DNA from 3 places in the Alcaligenes sp. GW821-FHT11D07 genome. Region 3 is predicted to be linked to each of the others. Evidence: predicted binding sites of a transcription regulator. Region 3 holds the regulator's gene; each other region holds the start of a gene.

Region 1 (4,862 bases), on a different contig from region 3:
AAAACAAGTGCGCTTGAGGGTCGTGGTGGATAGCAGTAGTGATGGCGATCTCCTTCAGGTTGGGGTCCCGTGCAGGGCAATCAAAATCCAAACAGCAAGCATGCAAATCATGCCCAGAAAGCAGCCGCCCCACAGCCCCATCAAGGGCCATTTGATGCCCATGGGCACATCTTCAGGCTGTACGTGCTTGAGCAGGCGGTTGGCATTGCCAAACAAGGAGCTTTGTCGTTTGGGGAAGTTCAGGCGCAAAAAGTAATCCAGCAGCACACCGGCCTTCAGGGAAAGGGTGAGCTTTTCCCAGGGGTACTGATCCAGATAAGGGTGGCGCAACACTTGATTGCTGCGGCGCAGGTTGAAAAGCAGGAGATAGGCGCCCGAGGCCAGACTGGTCAGGGCACAGGCAATCATCAAGGTTCCTGTCAAAGGCAGGGCATAGCGTACGAAATCAGAGAGCATTAAAGTCACCAGCAAGACGGCCCCGCCTGCACATTTGCAGCGGGGCCGTGAGTCAAATCACAGGCGCATAATAGCCTAGGATCTGTGACTTATGGGCGCTGATCCAGTGGCACAAAGCTCTGGTTTTCAGGGCCAACATAGTTGGCGGTAGGACGAATGATTTTGTTGTCCACACGCTGCTCGATGATGTGAGCGGCCCAGCCTGCGGTACGTGCAATCACGAACAGCGGTGTGAACATGGCCGTGGGCACGCCCATGGTGTGGTAGGACACGGCCGAGAACCAGTCCAGGTTGGGGAACATTTTTTTCACTTCCCACATCACGCTTTCCAGACGCTCGGCAATTTCAAACATGCGCGTGTTGCCATCAGCCTGTGCCAATTCCTTGGCAACCGATTTGATGACTTCATTGCGTGGGTCGGAAATGGTGTAGACCGGGTGACCGAAGCCAATAATGACTTCTTTGTTTTCCACACGCTTGCGGATGTCTTCTTCGGCCTGGTCGGGGTTCTCGTAGCGCTTCTGGATTTCAAAAGCCACTTCGTTGGCACCGCCGTGCTTGGGACCGCGCAGGGCGCCAATGGCACCGGAAATGGCGGAGTAGAAGTCCGAGCCCGTACCGGCGATAACGCGGCTGGTAAAGGTGGAGGCGTTGAATTCGTGCTCGGCATATAGGTTCAGCGACACGTGCATGGCTTGTTCCCACTCGGCTGATGGCTTTTCGCCATGCAGCAGGTGCAGGAAGTGGGCGCCGATGCTGTCGTCGTCGGTCTGTACATCAATCATTTCGCCGTTGTGGCTGTAGTGATACCAGTACAGCAGTGCCGAACCCAGGCAAGCCAGCAAACGGTCTGCGATGTCGCGGGCGTCAGGCAGGTTGTGGTCGTCTTTCTCTGGCAAGACGCAACCCAGAACTGAAACGGCAGTGCGCATCACGTCCATGGGGTGGCTGTGTGCAGGCAGGGTTTCCAGCGCGCTTTGCAGGGCCAGAGGCAGGCCGCGCAGACGCTTGAGCTTTTGTTTGTAGGCGCGCAGTTCATCGCGGTTGGGCAGCTTGCCGTGAATCAGCAAGTAAGCCACTTCCTCAAACTCGCAAGCCTGTGCCAAGTCCAAAATATCGTAGCCGCGGTAGTGCAGGTCATTACCGCTACGACCCACTGTGCACAGGGCGGTATTACCCGCCACAACGCCCGACAGGGCCACCGATTTTTTGGGCTTGAAGCCAGTGCTAGGGGTGTTCTCAGTACTGCTCATAAAGGTCTCCTGGTTGCAGGGCAGTCAGCAGGGCCGACTGCCTGGATAAATTATGCCCGCCACACGCTGGTTAAGAGCGGGGCGGGAGCCAGTAAGGGCTCAGGACTTCTTGTTTTTCTGGAACAGCTTGTCGAGGCTTTGCTCGTAAGCATGGTAGCCGATACGATCGTACAGTTCTTCACGAGTCTGCATCAAATCGATCACGTTTTTCTGATGTCCGTCGCGACGGATCGCCTGGTAGACAGTTTCAGCTGCTTTGTTCATGGCGCGGAAGGCGGACAGCGGGTAGAGCACCATGGCAACATTTGCCGACGCCAGCTCCTCAACCGTGAACAGCGGGGTCTGACCGAATTCCGTGATGTTGGCCAGCACGGGCACGTTCAAGGTTTCGGTAAAGCGGCGGTAGGTGTCCAGATCGTAGCAAGCTTCAGCAAAAATACCGTCTGCACCGGCTTCCACGCAAGCCTGAGCGCGCTCCAGGGCAGCGTCAACCCCTTCAACAGCGATGGCATCAGTACGCGCCATGATGAAAAATTCTGGGTCGGTACGGGCGTCTACAGCTGCCTTCACGCGGTCAGCCATCTCGCCAGTGCTGACAATTTCCTTGCCGGGGCGGTGGCCACAACGCTTGGCACCTACTTGGTCTTCAATGTGGCAAGCAGCTGCGCCAAACTTGATCAGGCTTTTGACGGTGCGGGCAATATTGAAGGCCGAAGCGCCAAAGCCGGTGTCAATGTCCACCATCAAAGGCAGATCGCATACATCGGTGATGCGACGAATGTCGGTCAGGACGTCGTCCAGGGTGTTGATGCCCAGATCAGGCAGGCCCAGGGAGCCCGCAGCTACACCGCCGCCCGACAAGTAAATAGCGCGAAAGTTGGCGCGCTGCGCCAGCAAAGCGTGGTTGGCGTTGATAGCACCAATGATTTGCAAAGGCTGCTCTTCACGCAGGGCTTGGCGGAAACGGGCACCTGCCGATGTCAGTTGGTTTTGGCTCATTCTGGGCTCCAGATCACAAAAATCAAAAAGGGCCGCCAGCGTGTTCTGGCGACGGGTTGGTTCTACTAAAGCAAAAGCTGTGCCAAGTTCCCGTACTCATGCCTGAAGTGGACTAAAGCCAAGTGGGCTAGCGATTCCTTGCAGGGTTCAGCTGGGTTCATTCACCGCTTCAGTAGGGTGTTTCTTCGTTTTGTGTTTCAATATTGAAACGTATATTGAGACAGTGTCGCATTTTTGAGTCGTAGGTGAAACGCTATGCCTTATCTTTCCTCCTCTCCGGCCCGCTTGCGTCTGGTGGCCTTCGGTCTGCATGGTCTGCGCTCTTTGCTGGAAGAGTTGGTGCCGCAGTTCCGCGCCCAGGCGGAAATCCTGATCGTGGACAAAGCCTATGGCGAAGCGGTTCAAGCGGTGGAGGTGCTGCGCCAGACAGGTGAAATCGATGTGCTGGTCTCAGCCGGTTCCAATGGCAGCTATTTACGCGAACACCTGGATTTACCGGTTGTGCTGGTGCATCCCGGTGGCTTTGACATTATGGGCAGCTTGGCTGCTGCTCAGCCCGAGCGCAAAGCAGTCGTCACTTATGGCGAGATGCCGTTAGAGCTCATGGAGTTTGTACAGCGCTTTGATCTGCCCGTTGAATTGCGCAGTTACCGTAGCGAGGATGATGCACGCAGCTGTGTTCAGGATTTGAAAGAGCTGGGGGTGGAGTGGGTGCTGGCTCCCGGTTTGGTGGTGGATCTGGCGCGTGAAAATCAGATGCAAGCTGTGCTGCTGTACTCGCAAGGGGCGGTGCGTCAGGCACTGGAGTCCGCGATTGAATTAGCCCGAGTCGCCCGCGCAGAAGCCGCCCGCCGAGACCGCCTGAATACGATTCTGGCGCAATTGCGTGACGGGGTTGTGTCAGTGGATCGAGACGAGCGCATTGAAACGGTGAACCCGGCCATGGAAGCCTGGCTTGGGAAACCCGCTCAGGCAGTGATTGGCCGCCGCTTGGGCTCCTTGTATCCCGAGCTGGATTTGGCGGGGACTTTACGCAGTCTGGAAGTGCAACTGGATACCGTGCAGCAAGTGGGTGGCCGCACCGCGATTGTGACCCGCATGCCAATCCTGGAGCAGGGGCGCTTGAGCGGTGCCGTCTTGCTCTGCCAGGACCCGGCTGCAATTCAGCGACTAGACCGAAGTCTGCGTTCGCGCAGCCAACAGGCCGCCTCGCGTCATGCTCGCTATGAGTTGTCTGATCTGGTGGGGCAAAGTTCACCCATGCGCAAATTGCGTGCTCAAGCACAGGCATGTGCACAAAGCACAGCCACCACCTTGATTATTGGCGAGAGCGGTACGGGTAAGGAATTGCTGGCTCAAGGGATACACAGTGCCAGCGCCAGACGCGCGCAACCTTTTGTAGCCGTGAACTGCGCGGCGTTCCCCGATAGCCTGCTGGAAAGCGAGCTGTTTGGGTATGTTGAAGGCGCGTTTACGGGGTCCAGTCGGGGCGGCAAAGTCGGGCTTGTAGAAGCGGCTCACACCGGCACCTTGTTTCTGGACGAGATCGGGGAGATGCCCTTGCCACTGCAAACCCGTTTGCTGCGGGTGCTGCAAGAAAAAGAAGTCCTGCGTATCGGGGCGATCGAGCCAACGCCAGTCGATGTGCGCGTGATTGCGGCCACTCACCGCGATCTGGCCGCGCAAGTGAAAGAAGGAGTGTTCCGTCAGGACCTGTTTTATCGCCTGAATATTCTGGTGCTGCGCTTGCCGCCTTTGCGTCTGCGTACCCAGGATTTGCCGGAACTGGTGGAGCATCTCTTGGCAAAAGTGGCTCAGCGTCTGGGCGGGGCTGTAACACTCCACCCGGATTGGCTGACCGAGCTGCTGGAGTTGGGCCGTCACTACCCATGGCCCGGCAATATCCGCGAGTTGGAAAACCTGATCGAACGCTTGATGGTTTTGGGCACAGTGCAAGGTGATCAAGCTGTGGTGCTAGAAGATATTGCGCCGGAGCTGAGGGCCTTGGTGACAGAGCCTCCCATGCCAGCTTTGCGCGACCAGCAAGAGCGCAGCGAGCAGGAGCATCTGGCCAAGGTGCTGGAAGATTGTGGGGGCAACCGCGCCTTGGCGGCACAACAGTTGGGCATCAGTCGCAGTACCCTGTGGCGCAAG
Region 2 (4,862 bases), on a different contig from region 3:
GATCGAAGATGTCGCGGCAACCATCTGAGCAAGTGTGGTAGCGCTCGCCTTTGTACTGGCTTTGGCGATAGGTAATTTCGTCGGGTTTTTCCATGTCGGTAAAGGTCATGGGCACCTGACAGACCTGGCACAACTGCGGCAGACCGGTAGAGTAAAAACGCTTGCCTTCGGCTTCCATCTTCTTGGCCATTTCCCAGCGCGGGCGATAGTACTTGTCGAAGGTGTCCGGGTATTTGGAGCTGAGCCAATCCAGTTCCTCGTCGCTAGGAATCCAGGTGTGGAAACCTGCCGCGTGGCCGAAGTTGTAGAAGATCCACCAGGCCTGGTGCGAGATGTGATCTTTCTCTTTTTCAATCACTTCGCTGTACTTGGGCATACGGATGCCATAGCGGGCCAGGTCTTTGAACAGCGCACCACCCGCCTGCTCGAAGTAGACCTCCCAGGCCTCTTTCCAAGACATCACTTTATTGGGCAGCATGTAATCCATCATCATGGCCACCACCGACAACAAACGCGTACCGCGCCAAAACCACTTGTCGATCCACTGCTGCACGATAGGCACGTTGTCTTCGTGCTGCTCCAGCAAGAATTTGATGACCTCCAGACCCAGGGTCATGTGACGCGCTTCGTCAGACTGCGAGCTGAAACCGAAAGTCACCGTGGCCATGTCGCCGTTATAGGCCGCACCCGACATAAAGGGCACGAACAGCAAGTTGGTCAGCACATACTCAAAGGAGAAGCTGATGGCCAGCAAGAACTCGAAGGGGCCCGCTGAACGGGCGTCTTCAAAGAAGGACTTGGGCACGGACAGGTACCAGACCCGGTCGTGCATATGGCTCCAGTCCTGGAAACCATTGAAAAACTTGTTGTAGTGGCTCATGGCGTGAACCTGCGTCTGCACGTGACGCAGCTCGTCAATCGACTGCATCTGGCACGCAATCCGTGCGCCAATGCCGCTGAACTGACGTCCCACATGGGAATAGCCCTGGTACGCCTGGTATTCCAACGGCGTCACTGCCGTCAAAAACACCTTGATCGCGTTCAGGTAACGCGGATCAGAAATATTCATCTGGCCATTGTTTTGTGCGAAGGCATCAAAAATGGCGTACAGCTTCTTTTCTTTCTCAGCCTGGTACTTCCAGTACGCGTCCATTGTCAGACGGAACGGATCTTCCCACTTGGACCAGTCAGTAATCTTGATGCCCTCGAACTCCTCGTAGGGGAAGGCGTCCTTGCGATCCTGGTAGCTGAATTCCCAGTCCAGGTCACGAGTCAGATAGCGATATTTGTCTTTGATATTTAGTTTTTTCGTGGCCATAGTGCCCCCTTTTCTGATTTAGCTGTTCCAGTGCAATAACAAGCGGTCTTCATCCTCATCCACGTTGCCACCCAAGGTGATCAGATTCAGATGCAGTTCCTGCATGTCCCACTGCTGCCCATACTTTTCTTCCACCGTTTCGCGCTTGACCACCAATTGGCCGACACACTCGATACGGACCATGGCGGGTTGGTAAATGACGGTCGCGTCCGGGTTGTCTTCTTCGATGGCCTCGACGATGTAGCGCGACATGTCGTTATCTTGCAGACCGATATAAACCTTGGAAGCTGTCATCAAACTTCTCCACCCAGGCTCAAGCCTGCTTTAGTGACGCGTTTAGCAATGGTGTCCTGGACTTGCTGCCAAACCTGATCGGCCTGATCGGCGAAGGCCGCTTGAATGTAGGGCATGAAAGCGGCTTGCACCTGCGGCATCCACTGATCCACCCAGGTCTGCAATTGCTGCTTGTTTTCTTCGCTTTCTGCGGCGGCAATCTTAAAGACGCTATCGCTCCAGTTGGACAAGTCCTTGTGGCAGTCCAGCATGAACTCCAGCAACATATCCAGATCACGGCCACCGTCGCGGGCCAGCTCTGCCACCAGACCCTGATACACCACTTGATGCACCACGGTGTTCACCAGCAAGGACTGAACCAGCAAAAGTTCAAACCAATCTTTTTGCACCAGCGTTTTTTCGCACAAGGCACGCACGCCTTGCCATGCCGCGTCCTGCATCCAGGCCTCTTTGGCCTGGCTCAAGGATTCAGCACTATTGCCATCGCTGAGCAAGCCAATGCGGGAGACGTATTGCGCCATCCCCAAAGAGTCCATACCGGCATAGAGACAGGCTTGGGAAATGGTGGTGCCATAGCCGTAGGCCGAGCCGGACATGAAGTTCAGATTGGCGGTTTGTTCGACGTGACGCAAAGGCAGCAAAAAGCGGGTCAGTTTCGCTTTGACGACATCGCTCAAATATTGAGCCAGCTCACGCTTTTCAAAAAAGCCATAGTTCGTTTCCGCCGACTCTTGCATGCGGGCACGGTTTTGCACGTAAGCGCCGTAATAGAACTGGCGCGGATCACGAAACACGTACCAGTCCTTCATCTGGATGGCCGTGTGCGTTAGATCATTCAGCGTTTTCTCCGGCATCCACAAAGGCCGGTAATGAAAGTTGGTCGTGGCTTGGGCATCGTAGGTCGCTTCCTGGTAGCGCGTAGCCGGCTTTTCACCAAAGCGGCGAGCCACGTTGGCGAAGGTTTGCCGCACTGGCTGCAAACTGGCCGTTTTAATTTCTAATGTCATCCTCTTGTTCTCCTGAAAAGTTCCTACTGGGCATCAGCCTGGCGGCTGTTACCTACCAAAGTGTCGTAACCAAAACGCCATTTTTCTTCGTTCTCGTCATTGACCCGCATTTGCTCTTCGCTCATTAGCTGGACATTGTTGTGCTGGCAAAACTGCTCAAAGGCCGCTGGCGGCATGACCAGTTCCACAAACAGATCGGCCTGGCCAATCGCAAAGTCAAACTCCACAAAGCGGGCATCAGCGGGACTGCGTACGCGCACATACTTCGTTAAGGTGGGCAGGCTCGTGTCAGACATTTTTTCCTCCTGAGCAAACGGTTGCATGAGTGTCCACACCTCGTTCATAGCAAACGGCGTGCCAAGTTCCAGAACACGTCAATAAACCCTTTAGGATTAAAGAGATAGACGGAACGACTCTTAGAGGGAATGCGGCACACAAGCCGGTGTCTGAAAGAATTTTGATCATTTGATCAAGTGCTTAGCGCACTTTTCATCAAATGCTGACCTAGGGTAAAAACCTATAAAAAGCCGTTTTATCCGGCCTCTGGACACTATTGTGTTTTCTTGGAGTCCTCAGAAAGACAGGCGGCATACTGGTTTTAAAACACTCAAAACCACAATAAAAAACCACAGGATGGAGACAGCCATGGGGGCTACTGAACTCACACTGCCATTAAGTCAGGACCTGATCGACGCCATACGCTTTGATGCGCGAGAAGGGAAAATATGGTTTGGCGAACAACGCATGCTCTTGCTGCACGCCAGTGGCTTTGGCCAGCTGCGCAAAGAGCTGATTGCCTCCTTGGGCAGCGAACGCGCCAAATACTTTCTGATGCGCTTTGGCTATCACGCCGGCATGAAAGATGCGGAGGTCTCACAAAAAGTACGGCCAGACCTGTCGCTGAAAGAAACCTTTCTAGCTGGCCCGCAGATGCACACCATTCGCGGCATGGTGAAAGTGGTGCCGACCGCCCTGACCTTTGACCGCGATGCAGGCCAGTACTACGGCGAGTTCGACTGGTTTGACTCCTATGAAGTCAGCAACCACCAAAAAGAGCACGGCCAATCCAGCGAGCCGGTCTGTTGGAGCTTGCTGGGCTATGCCAGCGGCTACACCAGCTTCTATATGGGCAAGAGCATCATCTATAAAGAAACCCAATGCGCCGCCATGGGCCATAGCCATTGCAAGATCGTGGGCAAGCCAGCGGAAGAATGGGAACACGATGACCCCGAGATTGACCGCTTCATGCTGCCCGACCCGGTGCAGGACGAGCTATTCGCCCTGCGATGTGAGCTGGTGAAGTTGCGTGAACAAGAGTTCAAACGATCCAGCGCCAACTTCACCTTACCCAACTCCATCGGTCAGTCCGCCGCCTACCAAGCAGCCTGTCATCTGCTGGAAAAAGCTGCTCAAAGCAAAGTGTCTGTTTTGCTGCTGGGGGAGACCGGCGTAGGCAAAGAAGCCTTCGCGCGCGGCTTGCATGCCGCCAGCGACCGGGCCGAGCAACCCTTTATTGCGGTGAACTGCGCGTCCATCCCGCCAGAGCTGATCGAATCCGAATTGTTTGGTGTCGAAAAAGGGGCCTACACCGGCGCTCACAAATCCCGTCTAGGCCGCTTTGAGCGCGCCCAATCCGGCACCATTTTCCTGGATGAAATTGTGGAACTATCGCCCCGCTCCCAGGCGGCTTTGCTGCGCGTGCTGCAAGAGCAAGAGCTGGAACGGGTCGGAGATGAAAATATCCGTCATATTGATGTGCGTGTGGTCGCAGCCACCAACGAGGATCTGGCCGAAGCCGTACAGAAAGGCACGTTCCGGGCTGATCTGTATTACCGCCTGAATGTGTTCCCCATCCACATCCCGCCTTTGCGAGAACGCAAGGAAGATATTCCACTGCTGACCGAGTTCTTCCTGAATAAATACTCCAGCCTGTACAAAAAACACGTGCTGGGGGTGAGCGATCGCAGCCAGGAACTACTGATGCAATACGATTGGCCCGGCAATATCCGCGAGTTCGAGAACATGATCGAACGAGGCGTAATTTTGACTGAGCACAATCACGAGATAGAAACCCATCACCTGTTTCCGCAACAGAAAAGTGCACTGCAATATCTGAGCAGCCTGAATACCCAAGGGTATATGGCCAAGGAAACCTGTTTCACGCCCAATCAGACGCAGTGCGTAGAGCACCTGCTGGAAACGCCCTTCAACCTGGATGATCTGGAGGAACAAATCATTCAGCT
Region 3 (4,862 bases):
CTGCCCGGTTCCAGCATCGTGGCGGGCGATTCCCATACCAGCACACACGGGGCCTTTGCTGCCTTGGCCTTTGGCATTGGCACTTCAGAGGTCGAGCATGTGCTGGCTACGCAATGCCTGGCCATACGCCGCATGCGCAGCTTGCAAGTGGACGTGCAAGGCGAGCTCCCTACCACCAGCACCGCCAAGGATTTGATCCTGCACATCATTGCCCGTCTGGGCGCCGATGGCGGGCGGGACTGCGCCATTGAATTTACCGGCCCGGCGATTCGGGCCTTGTCGATGGAAGGGCGCATGACCTTGTGCAATATGGCTATTGAGGCAGGCGCCCGCATCGGTTTGGTCGCGGTAGATGAAAAAACGCTGGATTATGTGCGGGGTCGCCCCCTGGCCCCCAAAGGAGCGCAGTGGACTCAGGCCGAACGCTACTGGCGCACGCTGGTCAGTGATGAAGGCTGTCACTACGAGCAGCAGTTATGCATAGACGCGGCACAGGTGGCCCCCACGGTGACCTGGGGGACCTCGCCCGATATGGCGGCACCTATTGACCAGCACATCCCTGATCCCCAGAAAGCAGCCATCGGAAAACAAGCGGATGCACAGCGAGCGCTGGACTATATGGATCTGCAAGCCGGTCAGCCACTGACAGGCATTGCCATAGACCGGGTCTTTATCGGCTCCTGTACTAATGCGCGCATTGAAGACTTGCGTAGCGCCGCCAGCATGATTCAAGGAAAGCGCGTTGCCAGCACCGTGCTGCAAGCCTTGGTCGTACCCGGCTCGGGGCTGGTACGACGTCAGGCTGAACAAGAAGGTCTGGATCAAATCTTCATACAAGCCGGTTTTGAATGGCGCGAGCCCGGCTGCTCCATGTGTCTAGGCATGAATGCAGACCGCCTGAACCCCGGAGAGCGCTGCGCCTCAACCTCCAATCGAAACTTTGAAGGGCGGCAGGGCGCTTTGGGTCGCACCCATTTGATGAGCCCAGCCATGGCCGCCGCAGCGGCAATTGCAGGCCACCTTGTCGATATCCGCCTTTGGGACGCCTCATGAATACGCCCTTTACCACCGTACAATCACGCCTGATTGCCCTGGACCGCGCCAATGTGGACACCGATGCCATCTTGCCCAAGCAGTACATGACCTCCCTGTCGCGCACCGGCTTTGGACAATATGCCTTTGACAACTGGCGCTACGCAGACATTGGCTATCCCGGCAAAGCGCTGGAAGAACGGGAACTCATTGACAGCTTTTGCCTGAATCAGCCCCAAGCACAAAACGCACAAATCCTGCTAAGCCGGGAGAACTTTGGTTGCGGGTCCAGCCGGGAACATGCTGTTTGGGCCTTGAAGGATGTAGGTATTGCTGTACTTATTGCCCCCTCATTTGCCGACATCTTCAGGAATAACTGCTTTAAAAATGGCTTGCTACCTATACAGCTCACCAAGGAACAAGTAGACACGCTGTTTACCATCGCCGCCCGTGAACCGTGGGGAGAATGGGGTGTGGATCTGGAAAAGGGCATTTTGACCGGGCCGGGTCTGCACATGGACTTTGCGGTAGAGCCCGAGCGTCGCCATCGCTTGCTGCTGGCCCTGGACGACATCAGCGTCACTGAGCAAAAGCTGGATGCTATCCAAGCCTATGAACAACAGCGCAAGATAAAGGAACCCTGGCTGTTTAGTTAAGCCGAAGGCGGTGGGGAGGGCGGGACGTGTACGACAAGGACACTGCCGCCTGGGCTAAACCCCCGCCGCCGCCCGCATCTTGCGCTGCGACGCGGGTGCCAAACCTTCAGCTTCCCGGTACTTGGCGACCGTACGTCGCGCCAGGGTCAGGCCCTGAGCCTGCAAAAGATCCGTGATCTGCTGATCTGACAGCGGCTTGGCAGGCGGCTCATCCCGAATCATCTGCACAATCTGCGCCCGCACCGAAGCGGCCGACATATCCGCCTTGCCATCGGAACTGGCCAGCCCCACCGTAAAGAACTGCTTGAGCTCCATGACGCCATGGGGGGTCTGCATGTATTTTTGCCGCGTTGCACGAGAAATCGTCGACTCATGCAGGTCCAACTCGGCAGCCAAATCAGCCAACTGCATAGGCCGCAAGGCCGACACCCCTTTCGTAAAGAAGTCCTGCTGCATCTGCACAATGGCTTGCGCCACCCGCAGAATCGTCACAAAACGGCTGTGTACACTGCGCAGCAAACCCGTGGCTTTTTGACGTTCTGCCAACAAGGCGGGATGAGCGTCGATTTCATGGTCAGGCATATGGACCATCTGCAAACGGGGGACCGCCAGGGGGTTCAAGACCGCTTGCCAGCGCTCCTTGCCACGTACCAACAGCACGTCCGGCACCACATAGGCCGAGACATTCTGAGTCCAGGCACGGCCAGGTTTGGGGTCCAGTTTCAAAATCAGGTGATGAGCACGCTCCACCAATTCGGCTGGATATTGGCCTGCACAGCGTTGGCGCAATTGGCTGGGCGAGGCCAGGATACTGACGTGCTCGCGCACCAGGTAACGAGCGCAATCAAACACAGTGGTCTCAAGCTGGGCGGCTTGCTGCAATAGCTGCAAACCCAGGCATTCAGCCAGATCCCGCGCACCCACTCCGGCTGGCTCCAACGATTGCACTTGCGCCAAGGCACAGCGCATATCACTTTCATCAATATCTAGTTCGTCCGGCAGGCACTCCAGGATTTCTGCCAAGGACACGGGCAGGTAGCCGTTATCGTCCAGCTCATCAATAATCAGCTGCGCCAAAATCCGGTCACGGTCGCTCAAACGCAACAGTCCCAACTGCTCGCTCAGGTAGGCAGGCAAGTCCTGAACAAGGGCGGATTCCGGGCTCCAGTCCGGGTCATCGGAGTCGCCCTGATGTTTGGGAAACTCAAGACTCGCCCACGAGGATTCCGCCTCGCCCGAAGCGGCTTCGGGCAACGGCTCGGCGACGACATCCGCCTGCACGTCCAAACGCTCCAGCAAGGGGTTGTCCAACAAAGCCTGAGCTAATTCCTGCTCCAGCTCCGCCCCCGATAGCTGCAACACTTTAATAGACTGTTGCAATTGCGGCGTCAAAACCAGCGTCTGCTGCTGGCGTAAATCTAGTGACTGACGCGTAAGCATAGGTACAATCATTTCCATGAAAACCGACAACGCCCAGACCCCCACTTCCAATGACAGTCAGGCTCTGCGCAGCACGCTATTTAAGCTGTGTGCCACGGCCACTATCATTTGTACCGTCGTCACTATCGTGGTTGCCATTATCTGGTGGGACCTGCTGAACCGTCTTATCAGCTTTGGGCGCGGTCTGGACTACTCCGGCCTGCAAGCCTTGAGCATTCAAAACCTGGCGCTGATCAAACAATACAACCCGTTTTTCTGGTGGACGGTAGTGGGCGTCATAACCCTCATTATTGCCTATCTTTTGCACGGCTTCGTACAAGCGATCATGCGACGTAATCAGCAACGCATTATTGACGAGGCAACCGTGGCGCAATTGGCCCGTTCCCTTAGTCGTCCAGCGCGTGAAGTGATTTTATGGTCTTGGCCAGACCAACGCAGCCCATTGACTGTGGGTGATTTACAACGCGCTTACGCCGAATTGCGCGCCGGTCGCTTTGGCAAAATTGAACTGGCTCAACAGCAAAACCGCTTGTTACAGGCCGATTATGAACGGCACGAACCGCAAGCCTGATACTTGCCTTCCTGTTTCTTTTGTGTTTGACTTACGGTCATGACTCACGCACGCCAATTCTCCTACGCCTCTCAAGGTTTCAGCCCAGCTGCTGAAGCAGCCTTGTTGCGTTGCGTGCGTGGCGGCCACTCGTTGGCCACCACCTCCAGCCTATCCTGCCTGCTACTACTAGCGTCCGGTTGCCGGGCCTAGTGTCCTGTGGCAGTTCGGCAGCCAATACTCAGCCACATCTACGTAATTTGTGCCGCCACCGGCCTACGTAAATGCTGCAATCGCTGGTGACGGCAAGAAGTAATTAAACACTTTTTGTCCGACAGGTATCCCCATGGCAATGCTGAAAAACCCCTCTCAAAAGTATCGTCCTTTTGTCGCCTTTGATCGCGACTTCGCTGAACGCACCTGGCCCTCCAAGCGCATTACCAAAGCGCCCATCTGGATGAGCACAGACTTGCGCGACGGCAACCAGTCCCTGATCGAACCCATGAACGTGGCTCGTAAAGTGCGTTTTTTCGAGCAGCTCGTCAAAATCGGTTTCAAGGAAATCGAGGTCGGTTTCCCGTCCGCATCGCAGACCGACTTCGATTTCGTTCGCAAGCTGATTGATGAAAACCGTATTCCTGAAGACGTCACCATCATCGTCCTGACGCAATCGCGTGAAGACCTGATCAAGCGCACGGCCGAAGCCGCTGCCGGTGCCAAGCGCGCCATCATTCACTTGTACAACGCATGTGCTCCCGCCTTTCGCAAGATTGTTTTCAACTTGAGCAAAGACGAGATCAAAGAAATTGCCCTGACCGGCACCCGCTTGATCAAGAGCGAAGTGGCCAAGTACCCGCAAACCCAGTGGGGCTACGAGTACTCCCCTGAAGTGTTCAGCACCACCGAGCCAGAGTTTGCTTTGGACGTGTGTGATGCCGTCGTTAAAGCTTGGAACCCCGCTCCCGACGAGCGCGTCATCTTGAACTTGCCAGCGACTGTTGAGGCCACCACGCCCAATATGTACGCCGATCAGATCGAATGGATGCACAACAACCTGGCCCAGCGCAGCAATGTGATCTTGAGCGTGCACCCGCACAACGACCGTGGCACCGCCGTGGCGGCGGCTGAGTTGGCCGTGATGGCCGGCGCAGACCGTATCGAAGGCTGCTTGTTCGGTAGCGGCG

The links. The regulator sigma-54, encoded in region 3, starts transcription at its own class of promoters, with help from an activator protein. The targets are predictions, from matches to a motif close to TGGCANGNAANCTGCTTT.
Region 1: the regulator sigma-54 is predicted to act here: its motif matches at 2,776-2,793, upstream of prpB (methylisocitrate lyase).
Region 2: the regulator sigma-54 is predicted to act here: its motif matches at 2,962-2,979, upstream of AC1RSM_RS05660 (phenol hydroxylase subunit).

The regions. Positions count from the first base shown of each region.
Region 1 is NZ_JBXART010000002.1:848,682-853,543, forward strand. It holds gene AC1RSM_RS12465 (GNAT family N-acetyltransferase) at 1-43, opposite strand, end outside; gene AC1RSM_RS12470 (hypothetical protein) at 55-456, opposite strand; gene prpC (bifunctional 2-methylcitrate synthase/citrate synthase) at 546-1,709, opposite strand; gene prpB (methylisocitrate lyase) at 1,809-2,708, opposite strand; gene prpR (propionate catabolism operon regulatory protein PrpR) at 2,964-4,862, shown strand, end outside.
Region 2 is NZ_JBXART010000001.1:1,239,367-1,244,228, forward strand. It holds gene AC1RSM_RS05645 (aromatic/alkene/methane monooxygenase hydroxylase/oxygenase subunit alpha) at 1-1,318, opposite strand, end outside; gene AC1RSM_RS05650 (MmoB/DmpM family protein) at 1,337-1,612, opposite strand; gene AC1RSM_RS05655 (aromatic/alkene monooxygenase hydroxylase subunit beta) at 1,612-2,619, opposite strand; gene AC1RSM_RS05660 (phenol hydroxylase subunit) at 2,643-2,915, opposite strand; gene AC1RSM_RS05665 (sigma 54-interacting transcriptional regulator) at 3,265-4,862, shown strand, end outside.
Region 3 is NZ_JBXART010000004.1:237,687-242,548, reverse strand. It holds gene leuC (3-isopropylmalate dehydratase large subunit) at 1-1,053, shown strand, start outside; gene leuD (3-isopropylmalate dehydratase small subunit) at 1,050-1,688, shown strand; gene rpoN (RNA polymerase factor sigma-54) at 1,743-3,128, opposite strand; gene AC1RSM_RS17805 (hypothetical protein) at 3,145-3,699, shown strand; gene leuA (2-isopropylmalate synthase) at 4,031-4,862, shown strand, end outside.